2 regions of the Bacillus xiamenensis genome follow, and region 2 is predicted to be linked to the other one. Evidence: predicted binding sites of a transcription regulator. Region 2 holds the regulator's gene; the other holds the start of a gene.
What was found. Region 2 encodes NrdR, which represses ribonucleotide reductase genes. Its sites were predicted from a motif close to AACACNATATATNGTGTT; they were not measured.

Region 1 (15,367 bases), 820 kb from region 2:
TCTATGCACTATGCTAAAAAGGCGAGAGACATCTATAAGAAACATCAGCTTTATGGGAAAAGAAGCATTCAATGTGATTTTGTCATGGCAGGTAATTGGATAGATGTGAATCAGCACCAAAAAGCGTTACCTTATTTAGAAAAAGCGTTAAAAGTCTGTGAAGCGATGGAAAGGCAAGAATGCACATCTTATTTTAAGGCGATGGCCCTCAATAACTTAGGGACTTGTCATTATAGCATGGGAACATACCATACAGCGACTGTCTTCTTTGAACAAGCCATTTCACTTTATCAAAAAGATCAAGTAGCAACGATGATCAAATCATTGTTTTCACTTGCTCTTACTTATTTCAAACTTGGAGATATGAAGCGAGCGAGTGAGGCTATTATGGAGGGGACGCATCAGGCCTCTTTATTGGGAGATGAGATTTATCAATTAAAATTCCAATTTTTGCAGGCACTTTATATTGAAAAAGACAGCTGTGATCAATTGAGATCCGCCCTGTTTGGTCTAAGAAGCAAAAAAATGTTTGCTGATTTAGAGGAATTAGCACTTGATGCGGCTAATTATTATAAGGAACGCGACATGTACAAGGAATCTTCCACTTTTTTTGAAATGGTGATTGAAGCGCGTACGCACATTCAAAAAGGAGATGAGATGTATGAGAACGAAGCATAACATGTCAGCTGCTCAAGTAGAAGAAAGACTTCACACATAAAAACACACAAACAACACCCTTTACGAAAAACGTAAAGGGCTTTTTTATTGCTTATTTAATTGCTTTTTCTGCGTCAATGGCGCCTGCTCCGTAAATCAGCGGGTCATCTTCAGACCACTTGCCTGTATTTTCTTTTAATAGGGCTTTGACTTCATCAGGCGTTAAATCTGGAGAATGCTCAAGTAAGAGAGCGCAAATACCGGCGCAAATCGGTGTGGCCATCGATGTGCCAGATAACGTCGTATAATCATGATCGACTCTGTTTGATTTATCTAGTTTATCTAGGAAGGATCTTGGTGATCTAAGAGAAACGATATTGACTCCTGGTGCAAGGATATCGGGCTTTACTTCACCATAGACCGTTGGACCTCTGCTCGAAAATGGTGCCACGACATCGTCACTTGATTCTGGTGTATTTCGATCATCATAGGCTCCGACCGTTATGACCTTCTGGCTAACGGCAGGGCTTGCAATCGTTTGGCTGTTAGGGCCAGAGTTACCGGCAGCAACACATACAACAATGCCTTGATCCCAAGCTGCATTGACAGCGCGCACCATCGGATCATCTTGCTCGTCATCATAACGCTGTGCATCGCCGCCAAGGGACATGCTGATAATGTGAATCGGGTCATCAGGATGGTCTTCATTAAACTGCATGCACCACTCAACGCCTTCTATAATAGTAGAAAGTGATCCAGCACCTTGTTTATTTAATACCTTTACGCCAATGACATTTGCTTTTGGAGCAGGTCCTTTGTATAAGCCGTCTGAGGCGGCTCCATCTCCAGCTACATCCCCAGCGCAGTGAGTTCCGTGTCCGTTATCGTCATACGGTTTCTTTTTTTGTTTGACTAAATCCACAAAATCGCGAATTCTTCCATCTAAATCTTCATGGGGATAAATCCCCGTGTCAATGACAGCGACTGTGATGCCTTCACCGGTTAATGTTGTGCCATTTCGAATGACTTGTTCAGCATGACTTGCTTGTGTGGCCACATCCAGCAGTGCATGAACTTGCCGATCTAAATAAATTTTGCGAATGTGCTCGCCATTGGTTAGCAGTTCCTCTAAAGCAGCAGGGGTGAGATCAGCTGCGCAGCAATTGATGTGGGAAAAGTGTTTTTTTATGTTTGTTTTTCTCCTTTTTTTCATTAACCGTTTTGTGCTCTGAAGACCTGCTTCGACTGCATCTTCCTTAAACTCAATGATGACCCGAAGCTTCTTTCTCTTTTTTAACCTTCCTTCAAAAAAACGATGAAGAAAACAAGGCGTCCATTTAAAAGGTTTATAGAGGTGAAGGACGGTCTCTCTTAAAGGCTGATCCAGCTTACTAGCATGTGTTCTGACCATTTGCACCATGGAAAATCCAAACATGTGATGCCCTCCATTCTAGCTATCCATTCTCGTACACTCTTACATTATGAGAATGAAAGCATCTTCGTTCGGATTCTTGTCCCTTCTTTTCTTCAAATTGGCGGCTTGCTCATCTCCCTAAAAAGAAAAGCGCTTACATTTTGTAAAATAATAGAAAAAGGTGGAAAATATGTAGAATCTGCCGATGATAGGTGGGAGAGTTCTTCTTAGAGAACCAGTAAAACAATGGATTTTGCAGAAAAAAGGGGGTTCTAGACAGGGTCAATGCTCATACAAATATGATTCGAGACAAATGAAAAAAATCGAATCCGCATAAAAAAAAGCGGAATTAAAGAAAACAGACTGGGTAGGACTAGGTCATATTAAACATAACTTCATTTGTTTGTCATACTATTCTAACTCTGTTTTCAAACAAGAGAGGCGTTTCTGTGTATATAAATGCAATTATCTTATTTTTGAGGAATCTCTTGATCTAGAGTGTTATGATCAGATTTGAAGAAAGAATGTGGAAAAAATGAAAAGAAATGATGATTCAATTTTAATCATAGAAACGGCTTAGAAATCTGTTAAAGGAGAACGGAAATGAAGAAGTTTTTTGCTTTGCTTCTCCTGCTTGTGATTGGATGGGGCGTCTATTATACCATGCAATCACAGGAACATGATGAGCCAGTGTCATCAGGTGGGGAAGACGAAAGCGGTTCAACTGATATTTATCGCAATTTTAAAGAGCTGGAAGAGAACGAATCAACCAATAATTATCAAATTACTTCCAATCCAGTGACTGGCAGCCGGCTGCTTGTGATGTCGCCTCATGGCGGGAGAATTGAAGGCGGCGTTAGTGAGATCGTCCATTTTTTTGATAACGAATTTTCTACGTACTTATTTGAAGGTTTTAGAGAAAATGCATCAGAACTTCATATTACAAGTACAAACTTTGATGAACCAATCGGAGTTGCACAGGCAAAAGCACATGATTATGTATTAGCTGTGCACGGCTATAAAGGTGAGGAAGGAATTGACCACACCCTTGTTGGCGGGACAGACTACGACCGTGCAGAGAAAATTGTGAACTCATTAGAGCGGAATGGATTTTCTGCTGAACTTGCTGTTGCACACGCAAGCCTAAGTGGAACGAGCAATCATAATATTAATAATCTTACAAAAACAGGGCAAAGTGTTCAGCTTGAGATTAGTAGAAGTCAACGTGAAGCTTTATTTGACAGTTTCGATTTTCGGCGGCGGTCAAGTACAAAAAATGAGACGTTCTACCGGTATGTCAGAGCGATTCGCACGGTGCTGGATGAAGAATACACGTAAGAAGTATGCACATATTAAGACAGCAGGGCGAATTCTTGTTACACTATAAAAAGTGATAACAAAAGGAGAGACGGATATGGTGCGTCATTATTTTCACCTTCAGGCAAGCTGGCCTGGTCTGCGGAACGATGTGGGTACAATCGAATGTGAACAATTAAAAACAAAAATTTCAATTCCAAAAGAAATGGACGGCCCAGGCATTGGAACAAATCCAGATGAGATGCTTCTAGGTGCAGCGGCCACCTGTTATATCATCACACTTGCAGCCATGATGGAACGAAGTCAATTAGAGAAAGAGGATTTATCCATGAGCTCTGAGGCTGTTGTAGATGTGACAAACGGTATATTTACATATGAAAAAATCATTCACCGGCCAGTCATTATCCTCAAAGAGTCCGCCACAGCACAAGACATTGCATTGGCTCGCAGGCTTGCACATAAAGCGGAAAGCTCATGTATGATCTCTAGAGCTGTTCAAGGGAATGTCGATATTTCCTTAGAAGAAACCATCAAAACCGCCCAGTAAGATAAAAAAGTCATTTTCTCTTTTTAGATGGAGAAAATGACTTTTTTTATGCTGTCCATTCGGATTGATCCATTGGTTCTTTGATTTCTTTCTTTTGTTTTTTGGACTGATTTAAGACAATCACGCCGCATATCACAAGTGCAAGACCGATGAAGCCTTTTGTATGAATGGTTTCGTTAAAGAGAACGAGACCCACGAGAGCGGTAAGGGCTGTCCCGACGCCAGACCAAGTGGCATATGCGGATGACAGCTCAATTGTTCTCAGTGCCAAACTAAGGAACGTAAAGGCGCATCCAAATCCGATCAGCACGCCAATACTTGGTAGCACCTGTGTAAAGCCTTGCGAGAGCTTCAGCATCGTACTGCCAAAAACCTCCGTCAAAATGGCTCCTGTTAAATAGAGAATTCCTTTCATCATCTCCTCACATCCTTTAAGACATATTTAATAGAACAACCCCTGATACAAGCATGGCCATTCCAATGACTGCTTTACGGTTCAAGGTTTCTTTGAAAAAGAGCACGCCAAAAAAAGCCGTGAGGACGGTACCTACCCCAGACCATGTAGCGTAAGACATGCTAAGTGGAATCATGTTAAGCGTGAGTGACAGCATATAAAAGGCAAGTGTATAACCCGCGACAACAACAGCGCTAGGTTTCAAGCGTGTGAAGCCATTGGAAAGCTTCAGCATTGCTGCCCCGATCGCTTCTGAAAAAATGGCAACAGCCAAAAAAAGATATCCGAGGATCATCATCATCCCTCCTGTAAAATGTGTAAAATTCGATGAAGTAAAAGGTTTTTTTCCTCTCTCGTCAATGGTTCAAGCTGAAACATTTCTGAAAACCATATCCCATCACATGCTAGGCGGATCAGCTGGCTAATTGCAGGATCGTTTATTTCCTCTGCTGCTTTTTCTTTGAATTCTGCATAAAAATCGCGCCAAGGATTCAATAACGCTTCATCAAATGACATGGTGGCCAGCATGCTTGTACAAAGCTGGGTGGTGTTCTGCATATCAAGATCATGTAATGTGGCCAAAATATATGCACGTACATAAGGCGCTTTTTCGTTTTTGAATGTTTCCTGATACGTCTCGAGCTGCTGACGAAAACAGGCAATCGCATGCTCATTCATTTGTTGGATAAGCTCTTCCTTGCTTGAAAAATGATACAGCAGCCCGGCTTTGGTCATATTTGCATATTCTGCCACCTGCTGAAGGGTGAGCTGACTTAATCCTTCTTTTAAAATGGTGTGAGCAGCAGCCTCAAAAATTTGTTCTTTTTTGGTTTTAGACATAAAAAAAACACCTACTTTACTGAACGGTCGGTAAAGTAAATGTTAACCCATAAAAAGCAATTGTGTCAATCGATTCATTTCAATAGAGGATGTTTTCACTAAAAAGTCACATTTAATAATACGGGTATGGTCCATATGGCGGGTATGGTGGATAAGGATAACCATAGCCATAGCCCGGAGCAAGAAGCGATCCAGCAAGAAGTCCTCCAGCAAAACCACCTAAAAATGGAGGCCCAAAAAATCCAGGTCTCCCATAGCCAAAACCAGGTCTTCCGAATCCAAAACCAGGGCGCCCAAATCCAAAAGGTCTTCTCATATCTTCTTGAATAAACGGTGTTTCAAAATAATTCATAAAAAAAGGCTCCTTTCACATAAAATCACTGTAACTGACATCAGTGTATTCGAATGGCCCACAAGTGTTTGGGGGAATGCCTATTATAAGGAGGAATGTCGAAAATGGGCCTGTATCCATCTGATTGGGCAAAATGCCCGCCTCATGCTCATGCCTATAAAGCACGTACGGAAGTAACAGAACAGCATTATCATTTAATAGAAGGGATTTCTCAACCTGTGAATGGAAGCAGTACCGATCAGCATACTCATTATTACCGCGGGATCACATCTTTTGAAAGGGGGCATTTCCACAGATACTACGGCATCACAGGGCCTGCTATTCCAAGAGTAGATGGGACGCATTATCATGAGATTCAAGAAGTCACGTTTGCAGCCTACAACGAATCTGTCCCCATCCCTTACGGAGGAGTCGTTTACAGCCCAGAGCAGGAAAGGCCAACGCATAAGCACCGCTTAAAAGGAAAGACATATGAAGTGGTCGGAAATGAACCACTTGGCTGGTGATGGTTAGTATATAGGAGAGACAGAGAAGTTATGCTATACTGTAGGCAGTTTGTAAAAGAGAGTGATGTTATGAAAAAAGCAAAACAACCAGTGATTGTTCTAGTAGGTCCGACAGCTGTCGGAAAAACAAAGATGAGCATTGATATAGCTAAAGCATTTAATGGAGAAATTATCAGCGGAGATTCCATGCAGATTTATAAAGGAATGGATATTGGAACAGCCAAAATCACCCCGGAAGAAATGGATGGCGTTCCGCACCATTTAATTGATATTAAACAGCCGGACGAATCGTTTTCAACTGCTGAATTTCAGCAGCTTGTCCGTTTGAAAATCAAAGAGATTGCTGCTAGAGGGAAAACGCCAATGATTGTTGGTGGAACAGGTCTGTATATTCAATCTGTTCTATATGATTACACGTTTACCGATGAGAAAAGTGACCCTGCTTTTAGAGACGAAATGACGCTCTTTGAAAAGCAGCATGGACCGATTCAGCTGCATGAAAAGCTAAAGGCAGTAGATCCTGAAGCTGCAAAAGCGATCCACCCGAATAACGTCCGCCGCGTGATCCGGGCACTTGAGGTCATACATACAACAGGCCAGAAAATGTCCGAGATGCAAAATGGGCATCAAGAGGTTCCTCTTTATAACACAGCCTTCATTGGGCTGAAGATGGACCGAGAGCTTTTGTACGAGCGCATTCATCAAAGAATTGATATGATGTTAGATGAAGGCTTAATAGAAGAAGTGAGAGCACTATATCAATCTGGTTTGAAGGACTGTCAGTCTGTCCAAGCGATTGGCTATAAAGAATTGTACGCCTATTTCCAAGGCGACTGCTCACTGGATGAAGCCATCGAGCAATTAAAGCAAAATTCCCGTAGATATGCGAAGCGTCAGTTCACGTGGTTCCGTAATAAAATGGATGTCACTTGGTTTGATATGACACCACCTTGCCACTTTTTAGACAAAAAAGAGGAAATTTTCGCATATATAGCAGGAAAGCTCGGACTTAAAGCGAAACTGTAGTTATCAGAATCAAGGAGGACGAAACATGAAACCGATTAATATTCAGGACCAATTTTTGAATCAGATCCGCAAAGACAATACATTTGTCACTGTATTTTTACTGAATGGCTTTCAGCTTCGCGGTCAAGTAAAAGGATTTGACAACTTCACCGTGCTGCTTGAGACAGAAGGAAAGCAGCAGCTTATTTATAAACACGCCATTTCTACATTTGCACCTCAAAAAAATGTGAATCTAGAATTAGAATAGAATCATTTTGTCAATAGCCCCATGCAGCTGCGAATAAACCGGCCGGAACCCGCTACGTTTTTTGTCAGTGCAGAGGGGCTATTTTGCATGCCATGAAACTTTTCTGCCCATTTTGCGTATAATTCCTTATTGGACATTTAAAAGGGATGAGGGGATTTATATGGAAAATGCAGAGCTTGAATTAAGAAGGATTAGAGTGATTCTTCTTTTAATTGGGATCGTTGTCTTATTTGGATCGTGCGCCATCTCAAACATCGAAACGAGACAAGAAAGTTGGCACGACTATTCTGATCAAGATGATGAAGATCATGTAGACGGCCTTTTACAATCATCTGTTGCACTAAAAAATAATCACTTTGCTGTTGTGAAAGACGATGAAGTACATGTGTACCGGTTTGATGAAAAAGCAGGGGAGCTGACCCTCATTACGACGACATACATAGATGAATGGGATGAAGAATATGATGATGTCCTTGAAGACTAAGCACGTAAATTTACAAATGAATGTGAAGTCGCTACACTATAATCATGCATCAGACATCTAGACAGAAAAGGATGAGTTCATGACACACAAAATTAAAATTAATCATTGGGAACAAACTTGTGAAGATGACTCCTGTTTCGAATATGGAACAAGCGTGTCTGTAAATGGGAAAGAATTAGTAAGAGAGGCTTCAATCGTCTCTGCGCTTGAAGCTGTGCTAAAAGAATTAGGTGTTGAAGTGGAAATAACAGAAGTGTCAGAAGATTTACAGTGCGATGCCTACAAAAAATAAAACAAAAAGTCTAGTCTACTAAGCGATTTTTTTTCGTGTTATGATAGATTTCGGTTTCAGTTGAATAGGGAGTAGGGCAGTCTATTTTTATATCCTGCTCTGCTCTATTTATTTGAACGTACGAGTTCGGCTATGAATGTTCGGCCGGGTTGGTTGATTTTTTTCGTTTCGAACAACTATATATTGTGTTTTAAAAAAACATAGTATACTATATATAGTGAATAGCGAAATGATCAACAATACTAAAAACTAGGTCGTGATGGAATTGATTCAAATCGTATTTGATTCAAAAACAGGAAATGTTCAACGCTTTTTGGACAAGACCCCTTTTACAGACAAACGAAAATTGACTGGAGAAGAGTTTTTGGATACGCCGTTTATTCTCGTCACCTTTACGACAGGATTTGGACAAGTCCCTAGTACCACTCAGTCCTTTTTAGAGAAAAATGCTCACCTTTTACTAGGTGTAGCAGTGAGTGGCAACAAAGTGTGGGGAGATAATTTTGCAAAAAGCGCCGATACGATTTCTAAACAATATCAAGTTCCTATTTTGCACACCTTTGAGCTAAGCGGAACAAAAAGGGATGTTGAATTGTTTACACAGGAGGTAGAAAGAATTGTCACAAAATCAGGTTCCAAAGTGGATACAATTAAATAACGAGATTATGATTCAAAAAGAAGGAAAGTTTCAGTTCGACAAGGACAAAGAAGCTGTACATAGTTATTTCGTAGATTATATTAATCAAAACACGGTTTTCTTTCACAATTTAGAAGAGAAAATTAATTACTTAATAGAAAACGATTACTATGAGGAAGAATTTTTAAGACAATATAGCATGGCAGATATTAAAGAAGTATTCGATGCTGCCTATGCCAAAAAATTTAGATTCCCATCATTTATGAGTGCGTTTAAGTTTTACAATGACTATGCACTCAAAACAAATGACAAAAAGAAAATCCTTGAACGCTATGAAGACCGCATTTCAGTTGTGGCTCTTTTCTTTGCGGGCGGAGACAAAGAGAAAGCACTTGAATTTGTAGAGCTGATGATCAATCAAGAGTACCAGCCAAGTACACCAACCTTCTTAAACGCAGGACGTAAAAGACGCGGTGAGCTTGTGAGCTGTTTCTTGCTTGAAGTCAATGACTCATTAAACGATATTTCAAGAGCCATTGATATTTCCATGCAGCTTTCTAAACTAGGCGGCGGCGTCAGCTTGAATCTTTCAAAGCTCCGTGCGAAAGGTGAAGCCATTAAAGATGTAGAAAATGCGACAAAAGGTGTCGTAGGCGTCATGAAACTGTTGGATAATGCATTCAGATATGCAGATCAAATGGGACAAAGACAAGGATCAGGAAGTGCCTACCTGAATATTTTCCACAGAGATATCAATGATTTCTTAGATACGAAAAAAATCTCTGCCGATGAAGATGTTCGTGTGAAAACACTCTCGATCGGTGTGGTCATCCCAGATAAATTTATCGAGCTTGCTAGAGAAGATAAAACAGCATACACATTCTATCCTCACACAGTCTATAAAGCATATGGACAGCATCTTGATGAGATGGACATGGAAGAAATGTATGACGAGCTTGTTGAAAACCCAAAAGTCAAAAAAGAAAAAGTGAATCCGAGAAAGCTTCTTGAAAAATTAGCTGTGTTGCGCTCAGAGTCAGGCTATCCATATATCATGTTCCAAGATAATGTGAATAGAGAGCACGCACTGAACCATATTTCACGTGTGAAATTCTCAAACCTTTGCTCAGAGGTACTTCAGGCTTCAGAAGTTTCTTCATACACGGACTATGATCAAGAAGATGAGATCGGACTTGATATTTCTTGTAACCTTGGTTCATTAAATATCATGAACGTGATGAAAAACAAATCCATTGAAAAAACGGTCAAGCTTGCAACTGATTCACTAACACTTGTGTCTGAAACAACAGATATCCGCAATGCACCGGCCGTTAGAAAAGCAAACAAAGCGATGAAATCAATTGGACTTGGTGCGATGAACCTTCACGGGTATTTAGCTCAAAACCAAATCGCTTATGAAAGTGAAGAAGCAAGAGATTTCGCTAACACATTCTTTATGATGGTGAACTATTACTCCATTAAGCGTTCAAGTGAGCTTGCAAAAGAAAAAGGAGAAACATTCCATCGTTATGAGGGCTCTGGCTATGCAACTGGTGAGTACTTCAATAAATACCTGGAAAATGATTTCACTCCAAAAACAGAAAAAGCGGCAGCACTATTTGAAGGCATGCACATTCCAACAAAAGAAGATTGGGCAGCACTCAAAGAATTTGTAGCGGAAAATGGCATGTACCATAGCTATCGATTATGCATTGCACCAACAGGATCCATTTCTTATGTTCAATCGGCAACAGCATCTGTGATGCCAATTATGGAACGTATCGAAGAAAGAACATACGGCAACAGCAAAACATATTACCCAATGCCAGGTCTTTCAGCACAAAACTGGTTCTTCTATAAAGAAGCATACGATATGGACATGTTTAAAGTGGTAGACATGATCGCAACCATCCAGCAGCACGTCGATCAAGGAATCAGCTTTACATTATTCTTAAAAGATACGATGACAACGCGTGATTTAAACCGCATTGATCTTTATGCACACCATAAAGGCATTAAGACACTTTATTATGCAAGAACGAAGGATACAGGGCAGGAAGGCTGTCTTTCTTGTGTTGTTTGATTAAAGGAGAGTTTAACGTGACAAAAATTTATGATGCAGCCAACTGGTCAAAACACGAAGACGATTTTACACAAATGTTTTACAACCAAAATGTAAAGCAGTTCTGGCTTCCTGAAGAGATTTCCTTAAATGGGGATCTCTTAACGTGGAAATATTTAGGTGAAGAAGAGCGAGATACGTACATGAAGGTACTTGCTGGACTCACTTTACTTGATACAGAACAAGGAAACACAGGGATGCCGATTGTGGCAGAACATGTGGACGGCCATCAGCGTAAAGCCGTGTTGAACTTCATGGCGATGATGGAAAATGCAGTTCATGCGAAGTCATACTCAAATATCTTCATGACGCTTGCACCAACTGAAACCATTAGTGAAGTATTTGAATGGGTCAAGAAAAATAAATTCTTGCAAAAGAAAGCAGATATGATTGTAGGTCTGTACCGTTCGATCCAAAAGGATGATCCTCTTTCCTTGTTTAAAGCAATGGTTGCTTCTGTTTACTTAGAAAGCTTCCTATTTTATAGCGGCTTTTACTACCCGCTTTATTTCTATGGACAAGGAAAGCTAATGCAAAGTGGTGAAATCATTAACTTGATTTTGCGTGACGAAGCAATTCACGGAGTGTACGTTGGATTATTAGCACAAGAAATCTACAACAAACAAACACCTGACGTGCAAAAAGAGCTCTATGACTTCTCGATCGACCTGCTCAATGAGCTTTACGAAAACGAACTTCATTACACTGAGGATATTTATGACCAAGTCAACTTATCTCATGATGTGAAAAAGTTCATTCGTTACAATGCCAATAAAGCGTTAATGAACCTTGGATTTGCCCCTTACTTTGAAGAAGAAGAGATTAACCCGATCGTCTTAAACGGACTCAATACAAAAACAAAGTCACATGACTTCTTCTCTATGAAAGGGAACGGCTACAAGAAAGCAACCGTTGAGCCGTTAAAAGATGACGACTTCTTCTTTGGAGATGAATCATAAGTAAAACGCGAAAGTCAAAACGCATCACTCGTTTTGGCTTTTTGCCATTTCTTAGCAGCGAGCTACATACTGGAGGTTACCGAACATGGGAAAAATGGATGAAATCATTTTAGTCGCACCGCGCAAACGTGTGTTCCAAAACGAAACACTTACGTTTAATGGTGTGAATAGTGAAGAAGAAACAATTCGAACGATCATGAAAGAAATCGAAGAGCACTTTGAGCAAATGCGAAGAGGCGATGCAGAGGAAAACCCTGACTTTAAGCAGCCGATTCCTTATGTCGTCATTAAGCGTGAGGACGAAGTGTATGTATATGAAAGACTTCAAGGCGGGGGAGAGGCAAGATTACATCACAAGCTATCTCTTGGTTTTGGCGGTCATATGAATTTTATCGAAGGAAAAGATTTTGCTGAGATTCTAAAAGAAAATACAGATCGTGAGCTGGACGAGGAACTTTCGATTCAAGAAGAAGACAAACGTGAGATGAAAACCCTTGGATTAATCAATGATGATGACAACAGTGTCGGACGTGTGCACATTGGCCTGTTATCTGCACTTGAATTATCACCGGGTGCTCATGTAGAAGTAAAAGAAACAGATCAAATCTCAGGGAAATGGATGAAAGTAACAGACCTGAAAAAGCCTGAATACTTTGAGCGCCTTGAAACATGGTCTCAATTTGTCGTGAACATCTTAGCATAAATGAGTAGACAACAAACCGGCTCTAAAGACAACTTGAGCCGGTTTGTTTTGTTATGACAACTTCAATTTATTGGAAAACAAATGCGTCGTGACCGGCCTGCTTCAATCGAGCTGCTAGTTTATCCGCATTTTGCTTGGAACGGAAAGCGCCAGCCTGCACTCGGAACATGCCGCTTTCTAGCATGACCAATGCTTCAAATCCTTTAGATTTAAGTGTGGCTGCGAGTTCATCCGCATTGGCTCTGACCTTGAAAGCCCCTGCCTGCACCTTATAAAGATTACTTGCTTTTTTTTTCAATTGAAAGGCCTTCTCTAATCCAGTGGCATGAGCACGAGCGATGCCTTGAAGGAAGGTAGCGCTGCGAAGTTTATTGGCATCAGCTGCCGTATCAATAAAACCGTTTTCTGTTAAAATGGCGGACATAGAAGTTTCTCTAAGAACGTGGAAGTTCGCCGTTTTCTTGCCGCGGTCGGCAAAATCAACGGAGCGGACAATCTCATCATGAAGGGCATTGCGATACGTGGTTGTTGGTGCGGAAACGCCAGGGTACACATAGCTTTCAAAACCTGTGCCTCCGCCAGCATTAATATGAATAGACACGAAATAGTCAGCTCCCCAGCTATTTGCCGCATTCGTACGCTGGGATAAAGTGACGGATTGGTCAATTGAACGACTTAAGCGGACGGAAACCCCATCATATTCACTAATCAACATATCTCTCAGAAAAAGCGCGATTTGAAGTGTTATATTTTTCTCCAAAAGTCCATTGGCAGCAGCTCCAGAATCTGTTCCTCCGTGGCCAGGATCAATAAAAATTTTCACCATCTATTCATCACCTCGTCTTTATTTTATGGGGAAATAGAAAAATTGCCTGTACCAAATGCGGAAATCATTAAGACTCTTTTCTGCACAATTTGTGATGAAAAAGCTACATTTTTCTAAGAAAAAGCAAATTGTTGGTTTGTCCGCCCAAAATGGATGAATACAATAGAAATAGCACATCATTTCCTGGGAAACCGCACAATCCCCTACAATAACCTGTATCTCGGGTTATTATGACAGCAAACCTATGCTAAAGCGGGCGATTGTCACGATTACAGCTCCACCCGAATAGAATAAAGAGAGAAGAGCGAGAGGTGAATACGTTGGAGCGAGCTGTCACATATAAAAACAACGGCCAAATCAATATTATACTTAATGGACAGAAACAAGTATTGGTTGATGCAGATTCCGAGGCAGAATATCTGGAAGCTCTGCAAAAAAATGAGGCGAAACACAGCATCCTGCGGGAAATCGAGCGTGAAATGAACAGCCTTGTCGGTATGGATGAAATGAAACGAAACATAAAAGAGATTTATGCCTGGATTTTTGTCAATCAAAAAAGGCAGGAACAAGGATTAAAGGTAGGGAAACAAGCGCTTCATATGATGTTCAAAGGAAATCCCGGCACAGGAAAAACAACGGTGGCAAGGCTTGTCGGTAAGCTTTTCTTTGAAATGAATGTTCTCTCAAAAGGGCACTTAATTGAAGCCGAACGAGGAGATCTTGTCGGAGAATACATTGGGCATACGGCTCAAAAAACAAGAGACTTAATTAAAAAGTCACTGGGCGGCATTTTGTTCATCGACGAAGCCTATTCTCTTGCCCGCGGAGGAGAGAAGGATTTTGGAAAAGAAGCGATTGATACCCTTGTGAAACATATGGAGGATAAGCAGCATGAATTCATTCTCATCCTTGCCGGTTACTCCAAGGAAATGGATCATTTTCTCTCTTTAAACCCAGGTCTGCAATCGAGATTTCCAATCAATATCAACTTCCCTGATTATACGGTCGATCAGCTTATGGATATTGCGAAACGAATGATGGCCGATAGGGAATATGTCTTTACCCAAGATGCAGAATGGAAGCTGCGGGACTATTTAATGCACATTAAGAGCACAACAAGTCCAGCAAAATTCAGCAACGGCCGTTTTGTGCGAAACACCATTGAAAAGGCCATTCGAACTCAGGCGATGAGGCTGCTGCTTGTGGATCATTATGATAAAAAAGATCTACTTACGATTAAAAGCCATGACCTGCAAATGAAAGAGGATACGCCTTCTTAAAATGGCGTATCCTTTTTGTAAAGAGACGCGAAAATAAACCTTCCGAATAGTGGTATACGTGAGATGTGTTTGGTATGATGGTACTACTGAAAACTTAAGTACAGAAAGGAAACAACTGACGTTGAATGAACATGAAATGATCGAAAAAGCGATCCTTGTCGGCTGTCAATTGCCGCATATAACGGATGAACGCTTTCAATATTCTATGGAAGAATTAGCTTCCTTAACCAAAACAGCTGGCGGTGAAGCTGTCAACGTAATGACGCAAAAAAGAAATAGACAGGACAGCGCGACTTACATCGGGAAAGGGAAAGTGGAAGAGCTTGAAGTGCTTTGCGACGAGTTAGCCTGTGATGTCATTATTTTTAACGACGAGCTTTCACCGAGTCAGCTAAAAGCATTGGCGACTGCACTAGATGTGAAAATTATTGATCGTACGCAATTGATTTTAGACATTTTTGCTAAAAGAGCCCGTACAAGAGAGGGGAAGCTGCAAATTGAGCTTGCCCAGCTTCAGTATGCCTTGCCGAGACTGAGTGGACAAGGGATCAGTCTTTCAAGACAAGGAGGCGGAATTGGTGCAAGAGGTCCAGGTGAAACAAAACTTGAAACAGACAGACGTCATATTCGAAACCGCATTCACGACATTCACAGGCAGCTATCTGCAGTCAAAGAACACCGCACGAGATACCGGGAACGACGGA
Region 2 (15,367 bases):
CTACAGCATTTCTAACAGCTCAAAAAGAATTAGCGGATGTCGTATTAGTTGATATCCCGCAGCTTGAAAACCCGACAAAAGGGAAAGCACTTGATATGCTGGAAGCAAGCCCTGTTCAAGGCTTCGATGCGAATATTACAGGAACTTCTAACTACGAAGATACAGCCGGTTCTGATGTCGTGGTCATTACGGCAGGAATTGCAAGAAAGCCGGGAATGAGCCGTGACGACCTCGTGTCAACAAATGAAAAAATCATGCGCAGTGTGACACGCGAAATCGTCAAATATTCTCCAGAAGCGATCATCGTTGTGTTAACAAACCCAGTTGATGCAATGACATATGCAGTTTATAAAGAATCAGGATTACCAAAAGAAAAGGTCATCGGACAATCAGGCATTCTTGATACAGCCCGTTTCCGTACATTCGTTGCACAAGAACTAAACCTATCTGTTAAAGATGTGACAGGATTTGTTCTTGGCGGGCATGGCGACGACATGGTTCCGCTTGTTCGTTACTCTTATGCAGGCGGTATCCCGCTTGAAACATTGATTCCTAAAGATCGAATTGATGCGATTGTGGAAAGAACAAGAAAAGGCGGCGGTGAAATCGTCAACCTATTAGGTAACGGTAGTGCGTATTATGCACCTGCTGCTTCACTCGTTGAAATGGTTGAGGCCATCTTAAAAGATCAGCGCCGCGTCATCCCAACGATTGCATACCTTGAAGGTGAATATGGCTACGAAGGCATTTACCTTGGTGTTCCAACAATCGTAGGCGGAAACGGCCTTGAACAGATCATTGAGCTTGAACTGACAGAAGAAGAAAGAAGTCAGCTTGATCGCTCTGTTGAGTCTGTTAAGAACGTCATGAAAGTATTGTCTTAATATGAATAAAAAAGAAGACTTCTCTTAAGGGGAGTCTTCTTTTTGTTTACAAAATAAATCTTGTCGAAATTTTAAATTGTCCTCTTGTTAAGCTTTCGTTAAAATGAAAGAGAAAGCATGACTTCTCGCTTTTCACATAAGATACAAAAAAACGGATGCAGGGGAAATCACTAATTGGAGGCACAACATGAATAAAAAAATATTAGTTGTGGATGATGAAGAATCGATTGTAACACTTCTAAGCTATAACCTTGAAAGGGCGGGCTACGATGTCGTCACAGCAAGAGACGGAGAAGAAGCGCTTGAAAAAGCGGCAAGTGAACAGCCTGATCTCATTGTGTTAGATTTAATGCTTCCGAAGATGGACGGCATTGAAGTGTGCAAGCAGCTGAGAATTCAAAAAATGATGTTCCCTATTTTAATGCTGACAGCAAAGGACGATGAATTTGATAAGGTGCTCGGTCTTGAACTTGGAGCCGATGATTACATGACAAAACCGTTCAGTCCTAGAGAAGTGGGTGCTCGGGTAAAAGCGATTTTGAGAAGAGCGCAGCAATCTCAACCTGCCCCTTCGCAAGAGGAGAAGGAAGAGATCATTGCAGACCAAATGAAAATTGGTGAACTGCGCATTTTACCCGAACATTACGAAGTCTATTTCCAAGAAGAACGTCTGGAGCTCACGCCAAAGGAATTTGAACTGCTGCTTTATTTGGCTAAGCATAAAGGCCGTGTCCTCACGCGTGATCTATTGTTAAGTGCGGTTTGGAATTATGACTTTGCAGGTGATACTCGTATTGTGGATGTACATATCAGCCACTTGCGGGACAAAATTGAAAAAAACACAAAAAAACCAACATATATTAAAACCATTCGTGGCTTAGGCTATAAATTGGAGGAGCCAAAGGCAAATGAGTAAAATTAGAACCCGCCTGTTTTCTGGGCTCATTTTTCTCCTTTTTATTGTGTTTGTCGCACTTGGCCTTTTCTTGGATCATATGTTTCATGTTTTCTATGAAACAAAATTAACGCAGCGAATGGAAAAAGAAGCAAGCTTTCTCCTTTCTTCAATGAATGGGGATGACCTGAAGGCAAAGCAGAACCAGGAGATCCTCAATCAAGCCAAGCAGCATCTCGATATGAATGCGTCGATTGTGGACGTGAAGGGGAATATCATACATACAACGGGTCAAGCAGAGCAAAGAGCTATCATTCAAAACACGCTGAAAAATGAACGCCTCCAAACAAAAGGAACGGTTATTGATGATGAGAAGGATGCGCTTTTTCATTATGCAGTCCCTATTATGAAACAAAACGAGCCGGCGGGATATTTATTTCTCCATGCCTCATACCAGCCTTTAAATGAAATTGACGGCCAGCTCTGGCTTGCATTAGCCTTTTGTCTTGGCTCGGCTATCGTGATCATCGTCTTTTTTGGCTACCGCATGTCGATGAAGTATGTGAAACCGATTGATTATGCCACCAAGGTAGCCAAACAGCTTGAACGTGGGAACTATGATACGAATAACTATGAAGAGCTGATCATTGAAACAAGTGAACTCAATACATCCATGAAGCGTCTGGCAGAAAGCCTTCAAGACATGACAAGCGCTGGTGAAATGCAGCGAGATCGTCTGCAAACAGTCATTGAAAACATCGGAGCAGGGATTATTTTGATTGATAAGATGGGCTATATTCACTTGGTCAATCGAACCTTCCGTAAGCAATTTAAGGTGCAAAAGCATATTTACATGCACAAGCTGTATCATGAAGCCTTTACACATGAAGAGGTAATTGAACTAATTGACGAAATTTTCATGACAGAAACCAAAGTACGCAAGTTTCTGCGTCTTGCTGTTGACATCGAGCGCCGCTATTTCCAAGTCGATGGTGTTCCGATCTTAAGTACAGATGATGAATGGAAAGGAATTGTCCTTGTGTTTCATGATGTGACAGAAACAAAGCAACTAGAACAAATGCGAAAAGACTTTGTCGCTAACGTGTCACATGAATTAAAGACACCGATTACATCTATTAAAGGATTTTCCGAAACGCTTCTCGATGGAGCCATTGATGACAAAGAAGCGCTGACAGAATTCCTTTCAATCATCTTAAAAGAGAGCATCCGTTTAGAAACGCTTATTCAAGATTTACTAGATCTCTCTAAAATTGAACAGCAGCATTTTAAGCTGAATATTCAAGAAGCCAATGCGTCAGAAATCATTCAAGAGATTGAAGTGCTGCTAAAACAAAAGGCTGCAGAAAAAGGCATTCAATTACAAGTACGTGTCCCAAAAGAGCCGGTCTATGTCATGGCAGACCCGCTGAGATTAAAGCAAATTTTCCTCAATCTCGTCAACAACGCCCTCACTTATACACCGGATGGAGGAAGTGTCACGATCACAGCGAGACCGAGGAAAAACAGCTGTGAATTTGATATAGCAGATACAGGGATCGGCATGAAAAAAAGTGAGATTCCAAGAATATTTGAGAGATTTTATCGGATTGATAAAGATAGAAGTAGAAACTCTGGTGGTACAGGGCTTGGCCTTGCGATTGTGAAACACCTTGTCGAGGCGCATGAAGGGACGATTTCTGTCCATAGCAAACAAGGCAAAGGGACGACGTTTACAGTGAGTTTGAAGGCAAAATAGAGTAAAAAGGAAAGTGACGTCAAAATTTACATGATCTTTACAATGAATTCATGTTTTGTTAAACAATCATTGGTAGGATGAATAGGAACCCCTTCATCCAAGGAGCCAATTTTGGAAGGACGAAAACACTTGTTGTTTTCGTCCCTTTTTTTATGCAGGCTCGTCTATTTTCTTTTCAAAATAAACTTTGATAAAATGAACATACAATGTGTGAAAGAGACGACTGAGCCGGCTCAGTCGATGGAGGATTAAAACATGACAGATCAAAAGAAATTAGTACTTGTGGATGGAAACAGTCTCGCCTATCGAGCTTTTTTTGCTTTGCCGCTATTATCTAATGATAAAGGCGTACATACGAATGCCATTTACGGCTTTGCGATGATCTTAATGAAGATGCTGGAGGATGAGAAGCCGACTCATATGCTTGTTGCATTTGATGCGGGGAAAACCACCTTTCGTCACGAGACATTTAAGGAATATAAAGGCGGAAGACAAAAAACACCGCCAGAACTATCAGAACAAATGCCGTTCATCCGTGAGCTATTAGATGCATATCAGGTGAAAAGGTACGAGCTGCCGCAATATGAGGCAGATGATATCATCGGTACACTGGCTGTAGAAGCAGAAAAAGACGGCTTTGAGGTCAAAATCTTCTCAGGAGATAAAGACTTAACACAGCTTTCAACAGACCGCACGACGGTAGCCATTACGAAAAAAGGCATCACTGAAGTAGAATACTACACACCGGCCCATATTGAAGAGAAATATGGCCTGCGCCCAGATCAAATCATCGACATGAAAGGACTGATGGGAGATTCATCAGATAATATCCCAGGCGTTCCTGGTGTTGGTGAAAAAACAGCGATCAAATTGTTAAAGCAGTTTGGAACGGTTGAAAATCTACTTGAACATATTGACGAAGTCAGCGGGAAAAAGCTAAAAGAAAAGCTTGAAGAATATAAAGAACAAGCGGTAATGAGTAAAAAGCTGGCGACGATTCTCGTAGAAGCACCAATTGATGTGTCAAGCAAAGATCTCGCTTATGAAGGCCCTCACATGGAGCAGGTCATCTCCCTTTATAAAGAACTGGGCTTTCAAACGCTGCTAGAGCGTTTAGGAGAAGCGCCAGAATCAGATGAACCAGTTGAAATAGACGAAATAGATGTGAAGAAAATAACAGATGTCACAGAGGACATGCTGACAGATCATGCGGCGCTTGTGGTAGAACAGCTGGGAGACAATTATCACGAAGCAGATTTGATCGGTTTTGCGATCCATAATGAAAACGGTGCGTTTTTTATCACAAAAGAAGATGCTCTTCAATCAGAAGCGTTTAAACAATGGGCGCAAGATGAAACGAAGAAAAAATGGGTCTTTGATTCCAAAAGAGCGGTTGTCGCCCTCAGGTGGCATGGTGTTGATCTAAAAGGTGTCGATAACGACGTCTTGCTCGCTTCCTATGTCGTCAATCCACAGAAATCCTATGAGGACGTGGCAAGTGTGGCGAAGGAATACGGCCTGAATATCGCCCTTTCCGATGAAAAGGTATACGGAAAAGGAGCGAAGCAGGCCATTCCGCCAGAAGATGAGCTCAAAGATCATCTTGGACGGAAAGCAGCGGCGATTTCTGCCCTGCATGATTTGACACTTGAAGCGTTAGAAAAAAATGATCAGCATGAGCTGTATGAAGATTTAGAGCTGCCACTTGCGCTTATCTTAGGTGAAATGGAATCTCTTGGGGTAAAAGTGGATATTGAACGCCTTCAGAAAATGGGTGAAGAACTAACGAAGAAGCTGAAGGAGTATGAAGAAACCATTCACCGTTTAGCGGGAGAAACCTTTAACATCAATTCACCGAAGCAGCTTGGTGTGATTTTATTTGAAAAATTAGGACTGCCGATTATCAAAAAGACCAAAACAGGCTACTCTACGTCTGCGGATGTTCTTGAAAAGCTTGAAGACAAGCACGAAATCATTCGGTCGATTCTGCATTACCGCCAAATTGGCAAGCTGCAATCTACCTATGTCGAAGGCTTAATGAAAGTGACGCGCAAAGATACCCATAAAGTCCATACAAGATTTAATCAGGCGCTTACACAAACAGGAAGACTAAGCTCTACAGACCCAAATCTTCAAAACATCCCGATTCGGTTAGAAGAAGGCCGAAAGATTCGACAAGCATTTATCCCGTCAAAAGAGGGCTGGCTTATGTTTGCTGCTGACTATTCTCAAATCGAGCTGCGTGTACTTGCGCACATTTCTCAAGACGAGAACTTGATTGAAGCCTTTACGCAGGATATGGATATTCACACGAAAACAGCCATGGATGTGTTCCATGTCTCGGAAGAAGAAGTGACTTCCTCTATGAGAAGACAAGCCAAAGCTGTCAACTTCGGAATTGTGTATGGAATTAGTGATTATGGCCTTTCTCAAAACCTTGGAATTACAAGAAAAGAAGCAGCCGCCTTTATTGAACGCTATTTAACAAGTTTTAAAGGCGTCAAAACATATATGGAAGAGATCGTGCAGGAAGCAAAACAAAAAGGCTATGTCACGACGCTTCTCAAACGCAGACGATATATCCCGGATATCACAAGCCGTAATTTTAATATCAAAAGCTTTGCGGAAAGAACGGCAATGAACACACCAATTCAAGGCAGTGCCGCAGATATCATTAAAAAAGCAATGATTGATATGGTGCGAAAGCTAAAAGAAGAAAACTTGCAGGCAAATCTTTTATTGCAGGTGCACGATGAACTGATTTTCGAAGCACCGAAAGAAGAAATCGCCATACTAGAAAAAATTGTCCCTGAAGTGATGGAAAACACACTTCAGCTCGATGTGCCGCTAAAAGTCGATTTTGCTTCAGGCCCATCTTGGTACGACGCTAAATAAAGAGAGAACAAAGGAGCGAGGAGCATGCCGGAATTACCAGAAGTTGAAACCGTCCGGCGAACTCTCAAGCGGTTAGTCAAAGGAAAAACGATTGAAACGGTCGATATCAAATGGCCAAATATCATCAAACGTCCTGGGGAACCGGAAGAGTTCGCTAGAAGGATGGCAGGAGAAACCATTCAAACCATTGAAAGAAGAGGGAAGTTCCTACTCTTTCATTTAGACCACTATGTGATGGTCTCCCATTTAAGGATGGAAGGGAAATACCGTGTACATGAAGCAAATGATCCTTATGATAAACATGTACACGTCGTCTTTACGTTTACAGATGGGACCGAGCTTCGGTATCATGATGTACGCAAATTTGGCACAATGCATCTCTTTCATCCAGGGGAGGAAGAAAAAGAACTTCCGCTGTCTCAGCTCGGATATGAGCCTTTTTCAGACGCATTTACACCAGCATATCTATGGGAGCAATTGAAGAAAACCTCCCGCGTGGTCAAAACAGCTTTACTTGATCAAAAGATTGTTGTAGGACTTGGTAATATTTATGTGGATGAAGTTCTATTTAAGGCAGGCATTCACCCAGAAACAAAAGCAAATCAGCTAAGCCTTGAATCATGCAAGGTGCTCCACAAACATATCATCGACACGCTTCAAGTCGCAGTTGATGCGGGAGGAAGCACCATTCGCTCTTACATCAATTCACAGGGCGATATTGGCACATTTCAAATGCAGCTTCTTGTATATGACCGGCGGGGAGAGCCGTGCCAGACATGTGGAAGTATCATCGAGAAAACAGTTGTTGGAGGGCGAGGCACTCATTTTTGCGTGACCTGCCAAAAACGTCCTCAATAAAGGTAAAGCCATCAGCATGCTTCCTTTTTGCCATGCATACGATAAAAAACATTCTTTTTTCAGCGAGGTGTAGACTGACACACAGCCCACCTGCTCTTCATATAGTGAAGAAGAGTCTAAGGACGCCTAGAGACTCTTGATCATCGTTGCATGAACAGAAAGGAAGAGTTCAGGTATGATTTCGTTTTCGCTTCTGTTTTTAGCTATTGCAGTCAGCATTGACAGCTTTTCTGTAGGCTTTACGTATGGTCTTCGCAAAATGAGAATTCCATTTAAAGCCATTGTCATTATTGCCTGTTGTTCAGGAATTGTGCTGCTGATTTCCATGCTGATTGGGAACCTCTTGACGACATTCCTCCCTGTCTCAGTGACCGATAAGCTTGGCGGAGGAATCTTGATTGCGATTGGACTTTGGGTGTTGTATCAATTTTACAAACCAGCGAAAGAACGTGACTTGCTTCTTCAAGAAAGAACACTCGTCAATGTAGAAGTGCAGTCGCTCGGTCTTGTCATTCAAATTTTACGAAAGCCGACAAGTGCAGATATTGACCGCTCTGGTACGATCAATGGGATAGAAGCTGTGCTCCTTGGGATTGCTTTATCTATTGATGCATTCGGAGCAGGGATCGGCGCAGCGATTCTAGGGTTTTCTCCAATTGTGATGAGTATAACGGTTGCGGTCATGAGTTCACTTTTTGTATGTATCGGGATTCGTGCCGGACATTACTTGGCAAATTGGCGCTGGATCGATAAGCTTGCATGCTTACCAGGGTTTTTGCTTATTCTCATTGGTGTATGGAAGCTGTAAAGGAGGAAATCAATTGACGCTTGTCATTGGATTAACAGGCGGGATTGCTAGTGGAAAAAGCACAGTCTCGCAGATGATAAAAGAGAAGGGCATCCGCGTGGTGGATGCAGATGTCATTGCAAAAGAAGTCGTTTCTAAAGGAACGAAGGCCCTTCATCAAATCGTTCAAACCTTCGGTGAGGAAGTCCTCCTGCCAAATGGTGAATTGAACCGGCAGCAGCTTGGAGCAATCATTTTTTCTGACGAAGAGAAAAGAAAACAGCTCAATGCCATCGTTCATCCAGAGGTCAGAAAGGAAATGCTCAAGCAGCGAGATGAAGGGATCAATCAGCAAGAAACATTTGTTGTGCTCGATATCCCGCTGTTATTTGAGAGCAAGCTGGAGGGGCTGGTCGACCGCATCATCGTTGTGTACACGACGCCTGAATTGCAGCTATCAAGGCTCATGAATCGCAACGGCCTTAGCGAGGAAGAAGCGCTGAACCGCATTCACTCCCAGCTGCCTCTTGAGGAGAAATGCCAAAAAGCAGACCGCGTGATAGATAACACAAAAGATCTCGCTTTTATGAGAAAGCAATTACAGAACATATTAAACGAATGGGAACATACAGATAAGTAAGAGTACATACACGTACTCTTCTTTTTTTATGCTTTTTTGTCATTTCCTTTGAAAAGAACAGCCCTTTTTCGAAAATGTACGTTTATATACTGGTAATTACATTCTAATGTGATATACTAATTTCGTGAATGAATTTATTAAGTATAACACATAATAGGGGAGTGACCTGTTCATGAAAGTAAAAGCAGCGATCAATGGGTTTGGCAGAATTGGACGCATGGTCTTCAGAAAAGCAATGCTTGACGATCAAATTCAAATTGTAGCGGTGAACGCAAGCTATCCTGCCGAAACACTAGCACATTTAATCAAATATGACACAAATCATGGACGCTACGAATGTGATGTGACAGCAGAAGATGACGCTTTGATTGTCAATGGAAAAAGAGTGCTTTTGCTCAATAACAGAGATCCAAAGCAGCTTCCATGGGGAGAGCTTGGAATTGATATCGTCATAGAAGCAACTGGGAAATTTAATTCAAAAGATCAAGCGATGAGCCATATAGATGCCGGAGCGAAAAAGGTCGTGTTAACAGCTCCAGGTAAAAATGAAGACATTACAATTGTGATGGGTGTCAATGAGGATGATCTTGATCCTGAAAAGCACGTCATTATTTCAAATGCATCCTGTACAACAAACTGTTTAGCTCCAGTTGTCAAGCTGTTAGATGATGAATTTGGCATCGACAACGGCTTAATGACAACGGTTCATGCTTATACAAATGATCAAAAAAATATCGACAACCCGCACAAGGATTTGCGCCGAGCAAGAGCATGTGCTCAGTCCATCATTCCTACAACGACGGGTGCCGCTAAAGCGCTTTCTTTAGTGCTTCCTCATATGAAAGGGAAATTGCATGGACTTGCGCTACGCGTCCCAGTCTCAAATGTGTCGATGGTCGATCTTGTGGTCGACTTAAAAAAAGATGTGACAGCAGAAGAGGTAAATGCTGCCTTCGCAACTGCATCAAAAACATCTCTTGCTGGCATTTTAGACTACACGGAAGAACCGCTTGTCTCCACAGACTTTAACACAAACCCTTATTCAGCTGTCGTTGATGGACTTACAACGATGGTGATGGAAGGCAGAAAAGTGAAAGTTCTTGCATGGTACGACAATGAATGGGGCTATTCATGCAGGGTGGTCGATCTTGTGAAGTTTGTTGGGGCACAGATGAAAGAGCTGTCTGCTGTTTGAAATGAAGAAGACGAACGTCCCTTTTCAAGAAATGAGAGAAAATCCCACTAAAAACACAGCTTGCAAAATGGGTCTAAACAAAGTATACTATTTTTCGTGAACTTCTTGTTCGCAGACTCATTCGGGTATACTTAAAGGGTTAGGACCTCTTAGGACTAACTTTCCCCCGTGGTATATGTCCGGTCCGGCTGCTTAGAACTTCACTCTTTCATTCTTGTTTAAGGGGGGTCCATGATGGAAACAATCGGACGTCACGTTATCTCTGAATTATGGGGATGCGACTGTGATAAACTGAACGACATGGATTTTATTGAAAAAACATTTGTAAATGCAGCTTTGAAATCAGGAGCTGAAGTAAGAGAGGTTGCTTTTCACAAATTTGCACCTCAAGGAGTAAGTGGAGTTGTCATTATTTCTGAATCTCATCTGACAATTCACAGCTTTCCTGAACATGGTTATGCGAGCATAGATGTTTATACTTGCGGCGATCTAGATCCGAATATTGCAGCAGATCATATCGGAGATGAACTAGGTGCTGAAACAAGAGAAAACATCGAAATTCCTCGAGGCATGGGACCTGTACAAGTGAAACAGGCGCAAGCCAAAGCACTGTAAACATAAAAAAGATTGCAATGGGAGCTGGCCAAAAGCATTAAATGCCTTTGTGTTATGCTCCTTTTTATATTTGTTTCATACACAGCATCCAACATTCTCCAACCTGACTATACTTTTGTTCTAGGAAAACAAAGGTTTTTTTTATAAAATAAAGAAGAGGGTTAAAGACAAAGGGGATACGTGTATGACTTTAGGACAAAAGCTAAAACGATTCATTTCCAATCATACGGAAACATCTGACCATCATCCGGTGTCAGAGCTGAAAAGCCATTACTACAAATCGACAAATACACAAGTTTTTCAAGCGGTGGAAGCCATTCTTTCCCGCAACGAATCCTATCAAGTGACATCTGTTTCAGCAGAACGAGGTGAAATCAGCGCAAACATACGAACGCCGAAAAAAGCCTTTCTCGTGGCGACTGTCATTTCAATTCGTCCTTTTGAAACAGCTGTCGATTTTAATGTGACAACAGAAACGGCCCTGCCAACAGACTTTGGCTTTAGTCAAAAGGCAGTTTTGTCCCTTTATAAAGAACTAGACAAACAACTTCCAAGAATAGATCGGAGCTGATGAAATGAAATGTCCCACATGTCAGCACCTTGGTACAAGGGTGCTTGATTCAAGACCAGTAGATGAAGGGAAATCCATCCGTCGCAGAAGAGAGTGCGAAAGCTGCCAATATCGCTTTACGACGTTTGAAAAATTAGAAGAATTGCCGCTGATTGTGGTGAAAAAAGAAGGAATCCGAGAAGAATTCAGCCGGGAAAAGATGCTAAGAGGACTGATCAAAGCGTGTGAAAAGCGCCCTGTCGCTTTAAAACAGCTGGAAGATGTCTGCTTTAACATTGAAAAGGAATTGCGTAATCAAGGCATGTCAGAGGTGAAAAGCGAGCTTGTCGGTGAAATGGTGATGGACGAGCTGGCGAAAATTGATGAAGTGTCTTACGTCAGGTTTGCCTCGGTTTATCGTCAGTTTAAAGATATCAATGTCTTTATTGATGAATTAAAAGATTTATTAAAGAAAGAACGCTAAAAAAGAGCTGAAGATTCTTCATGCTCTTTTTCCTGCGTAAAGCGTAAAACGCAAAAAGAGTGTACAATGGAAACAACCGCATTAAGGGAGGATCAGCATATGACAGAGCATTGGAAGGAAGTGCTAGCCGTCGATCCGTATGTCGTCAAAAGCGCTTCATTGCTCGGTGACATCGATAGACAGCTCATCACTCTTTTATATCAGCCGCTTATTGGCATGTCCGCTTTCAGTTTATACATGACGCTGTGGGGAGAGCTGGAACAAAATCGGATATGGGGTAAACCCGCACCTCATCGGCAGCTCATGGTCATGCTGCAAACGAATTTAAATGATATTTTTGAAGAGCGCTTAAAGCTTGAAGCGATCGGCTTACTCCGCACATATGAACAGGAAACGAAAGAGGGCAGACTGTTTACATATGAGCTTGTGCCGCCGCTAAGACCGGATGAGTTTTTCCAAGACGGTATGCTGAATGTCCTTTTGTATCATCGGGTAGAGAAAGCAAAATATATGCAGCTTCGTGATTATTTTTCTTATCCAAGTGTTCCTGCTGATGCAAAGAACATTTCACGATCGTTTGAAGAAGTGTTTCACGTATTGCAGCCGGGAGAGCGCAAGATGACAGAGGAAATCAATCAGGCGTCATCGCTTGACGAGGGCTACGAATATGTGACCGTCGGATCTAGTCAGTCTGCGCCGCTTTCAGATGAATCCTTTGATTTTGATCTGTTATTAGCAGGTATGTCAGACATGATGATCCCAAGAAAGGCTTTGACAAAGCAAGTGAAAGAGACAATTAAGAAGTTAGCTGTCGTATATGGCATTACGCCGCTGCAAATGCAAAATATTGTCGCAGGCGCCTGTGGGCCGGATCAGATGATTTCAACTGAAGATCTACGAAAAGCAGCGAGAGACTGGTACCAAATCGAATACAGAGGCGAACAGCCGAAGCTGATTGATCAAAAACAGCCAAGGCATTTACGACACGATGCCGCGCAGCATAAAGAGGCAGATACGCCTGATGCGACATTGATTGAAAAGCTGGATCATATTTCGCCTAGAGAGCTTTTGAAAGATATGGCAGATGGCATTGAGCCGACGTATGCAGACTTAAGAATTGTTGAAGATATTATGCTTGAGCAGAAGCTAGAGCCTGGGGTCATGAATGTCTTGATCTACTATACACTGCTGAAAACGGATATGAAGCTGTCCAAAACCTATATGCAAAAAATCGCCGCTCATTGGGTGCGAAAGAAAATCAAAACCGTTGCAGCTGCTATGAAAATTGCCAAAGAAGAGAACAGACAAATGACAGAGTGGGCGCAGCAGAAAAAGCAGCGAAACTCGTATGGATCAGGGAAAGTCATCCGAGAGGAGAAACTGCCTGACTGGATGAAAGAAACTGAAACGAAAGAACAGCCTGCAAAAGAACAGACGGATCGTTTGTCTACAGAGGACCTTGAACGAGAAAAAGAAAAATTGTTAAATCAGTTTAATAATATGAAAAAGTACAATGCACATTAATGTGAGGTGAGATGGAAATGAAACCGATCGGTCGTTCATTTGAACAACTAAAAGGACGAGTAGATTTTCGCGTGAGATACAATCAGATTAAAGAAAGTGTATTGTCTGATGAAGATGTGAAGGCCTTTTTAAAAGAGCACGAGGAAGAGATACAAGAAGACATGATTAATCGCAGCTTAAACAGGCTCTTTGAATATGTTCAGCAATCAAAGGGCTGTTCTTACTGCTTAGAGGACGAGAATGTAAATGCCATTTTAGACGGATATCACCCGAAACTTGTGATCAAAGGTCAGAGCATTGATATTGAATATTCCCCTTGTCCTGTAAAACTGCGGCTCGATCGACAGAAGAAACAGCAAGAACTCATGAAAAGCATGTACATTCCGCAGAATGTTCTTCAAGCGACGTTTGCTGATTTGAATGTTGTGGGAAGACAAGAGGTCATTCAAAAAGTAGGTCAATTCCTGCAAAGCTATGATGAGACTGGTAAGGGCAAAGGCCTTTATTTACACGGAAAGTTTGGGGTAGGAAAAACATTTATTCTAGCAGCGATTGCACAGCAGCTAGCGGTAAAAGAATATCCATCTCTCCTTGTCTATGTGCCTGAATTTGTGAGAGAGTTAAAAAATTCATTAGCCGATCATACTCTCGAAGAGAAGCTGAATATGGTCAAATCAACACCGATTTTAATGCTTGATGATATTGGAGCAGAGTCGATGACGAGCTGGGTACGAGATGAACTTTTAGGAACGATCTTGCAATACCGCATGGCAGAGCAGCTCCCGACTTTCTTCTCTTCTAATTTCTCACCGAGTGACTTGAAGCATCACTTTACGTACTCGCAGCGCGGGGAAAAAGAAGAGGTCAAAGCAGCTCGTTTAATGGAACGGATTCTTTATTTAGCCGAGCCAGTTTTGCTTGAAGGAGAAAATCGCCGTCATTTATAAAAGGATGCGTTACGTGAGGGGGGGAGCGGATGAGATGAACAAAAGAAAATGGCTGCTTATTCTCGTCATCGGCGTTCTGGCTGCTGCGCTATGGTGGCTGAACAAACAGCATCTTCAGCTGTCGCCGAAAGATGTGAAAAATTGGATTCTTCAATTTGGGCTGCTGGCCCCGTTTGTTTTTCTTTTCTTATCACTTTTTCGTCCGTTTGTGCTTGTCCCTCTCACCGTCTTTTCACTAGCAGCAGGTTTGGCGTTTGGCAGTGTCCTTGGGACCATTTATGCCCTCGTCGGTGCTACAGCTGGCGCAACGGGGTCTTTCCTGCTTGCTTCCACCTTCCGTTCAAACAAGCAAGAAACGAAATCAAGCAGCCGGAAGCTAAAGGCGGTGACGTCTCGCATTCAAGAGCATGGGTTTCTTTATATTTTGTTATTGCGCATTGCTCCAATTCATTTTGATTTTGTCAGCTATGCGGCAGCAGCTTCACATGCGAATTATCGTGCATTTACGGCCGCTACCTTTTTAGGACTAATACCGGGCACAGTTGCATTGAATGTTCTCGGGTCAAGCTTTGTGAGTGGCAATTATGCCGCCTTAGCGATTGTTTGTTTGATTTATTTGATCTTTATCTCTGTTCCACTCATTTTAAAAAGAAAGATGCCTGATTTATTTTAGGCGTCTATTTTTGATGTTCTCCCCATATATATGTAACAGATGTCGTTAGGGGGGACAAACATGCTTGAAATAATCTTTGAAGATGAATATGATACCGCCGCTTTTTTACACCTTGCTGAACACTTGGACAGTCGGCATCACATCTCGATTCAACAGGGGAAAGACCGGCTTCTCATAGAGGCGAAGAAATCAGGAGAAGCACTTGAGCACGTTGTGCGGCCTTTACTGGTTCACTTTTTTTTAGAATGCAAAGAAAATGAGCGCATGCGCAGCATCCTTGAAAACACATACTTATTTAAAGATCCCGAAGAGCAGCACCAAATTCTTTCGATCGCCCATAGCATCATGAAAGGGGATATAGAGGATATTCCTGGGATTCATCAAGACCCGTCAAGGGAAGCCCTGTTAAAAAAGGAGCTAGAGACGATCTCTTTACAGCAAGGTATTTTTTCAATTGGTTCATTTATGACATTTAGGCTCGCAGAGTATGATCAAAGGCTAAAGAATTATGTAGAAGTGTCCATTGAAGAATACAAAATGGAACAAGAATACCAAAACTTTATTCAATCCCTTCGAGACTATGTGATGGCAAGAGAACCTAAGCTTGAGAAAGTACATGTTGTGCATGAGGACCGTCTGGTGATTTGGGAATTTCGCTACGCTT

Region 1: nrdI (class Ib ribonucleoside-diphosphate reductase assembly flavoprotein NrdI) is a predicted target of NrdR. The motif match lies at 8,309-8,326, and genes of this name have one in related genera.

The regions. Positions count from the first base shown of each region.
Region 1 covers NZ_CP017786.1:3,616,473-3,631,839, reverse strand. Annotated here, with positions in the region: gene BK049_RS18595 (Rap family tetratricopeptide repeat protein) at 1-678, shown strand, start outside; gene BK049_RS18590 (S8 family peptidase) at 770-2,092, opposite strand; gene BK049_RS18585 (poly-gamma-glutamate hydrolase family protein) at 2,675-3,409, shown strand; gene BK049_RS18580 (OsmC family protein) at 3,486-3,935, shown strand; gene erbB (SMR family multidrug efflux transporter EbrB) at 3,982-4,350, opposite strand; gene erbA (SMR family multidrug efflux transporter EbrA) at 4,367-4,684, opposite strand; gene BK049_RS18565 (TetR/AcrR family transcriptional regulator) at 4,687-5,229, opposite strand; gene BK049_RS18560 (hypothetical protein) at 5,342-5,581, opposite strand; gene BK049_RS18555 (YmaF family protein) at 5,686-6,087, shown strand; gene miaA (tRNA (adenosine(37)-N6)-dimethylallyltransferase MiaA) at 6,157-7,113, shown strand; gene hfq (RNA chaperone Hfq) at 7,139-7,360, shown strand; gene BK049_RS18540 (YmzC family protein) at 7,521-7,844, shown strand; gene BK049_RS18535 (hypothetical protein) at 7,924-8,136, shown strand; gene nrdI (class Ib ribonucleoside-diphosphate reductase assembly flavoprotein NrdI) at 8,402-8,794, shown strand; gene nrdE (class 1b ribonucleoside-diphosphate reductase subunit alpha) at 8,754-10,856, shown strand; gene nrdF (class 1b ribonucleoside-diphosphate reductase subunit beta) at 10,874-11,854, shown strand; gene BK049_RS18515 (hypothetical protein) at 11,940-12,557, shown strand; gene BK049_RS18510 (N-acetylmuramoyl-L-alanine amidase) at 12,625-13,383, opposite strand; gene spoVK (stage V sporulation protein K) at 13,704-14,663, shown strand; gene hflX (GTPase HflX) at 14,785-15,367, shown strand, end outside.
Region 2 covers NZ_CP017786.1:2,798,217-2,813,583, forward strand. Annotated here, with positions in the region: gene mdh (malate dehydrogenase) at 1-884, shown strand, start outside; gene BK049_RS14255 (response regulator transcription factor) at 1,072-1,800, shown strand; gene pnpS (two-component system histidine kinase PnpS) at 1,793-3,535, shown strand; gene polA (DNA polymerase I) at 3,791-6,430, shown strand; gene mutM (DNA-formamidopyrimidine glycosylase) at 6,455-7,288, shown strand; gene ytaF (sporulation membrane protein YtaF) at 7,464-8,096, shown strand; gene coaE (dephospho-CoA kinase) at 8,110-8,715, shown strand; gene BK049_RS14285 (glyceraldehyde-3-phosphate dehydrogenase) at 8,888-9,910, shown strand; gene speD (adenosylmethionine decarboxylase) at 10,145-10,525, shown strand; gene BK049_RS14295 (hypothetical protein) at 10,710-11,096, shown strand; gene nrdR (transcriptional regulator NrdR) at 11,101-11,559, shown strand; gene dnaB (replicative helicase loading/DNA remodeling protein DnaB) at 11,659-13,083, shown strand; gene dnaI (primosomal protein DnaI) at 13,101-14,030, shown strand; gene BK049_RS14315 (TVP38/TMEM64 family protein) at 14,065-14,703, shown strand; gene ytxC (putative sporulation protein YtxC) at 14,764-15,367, shown strand, end outside.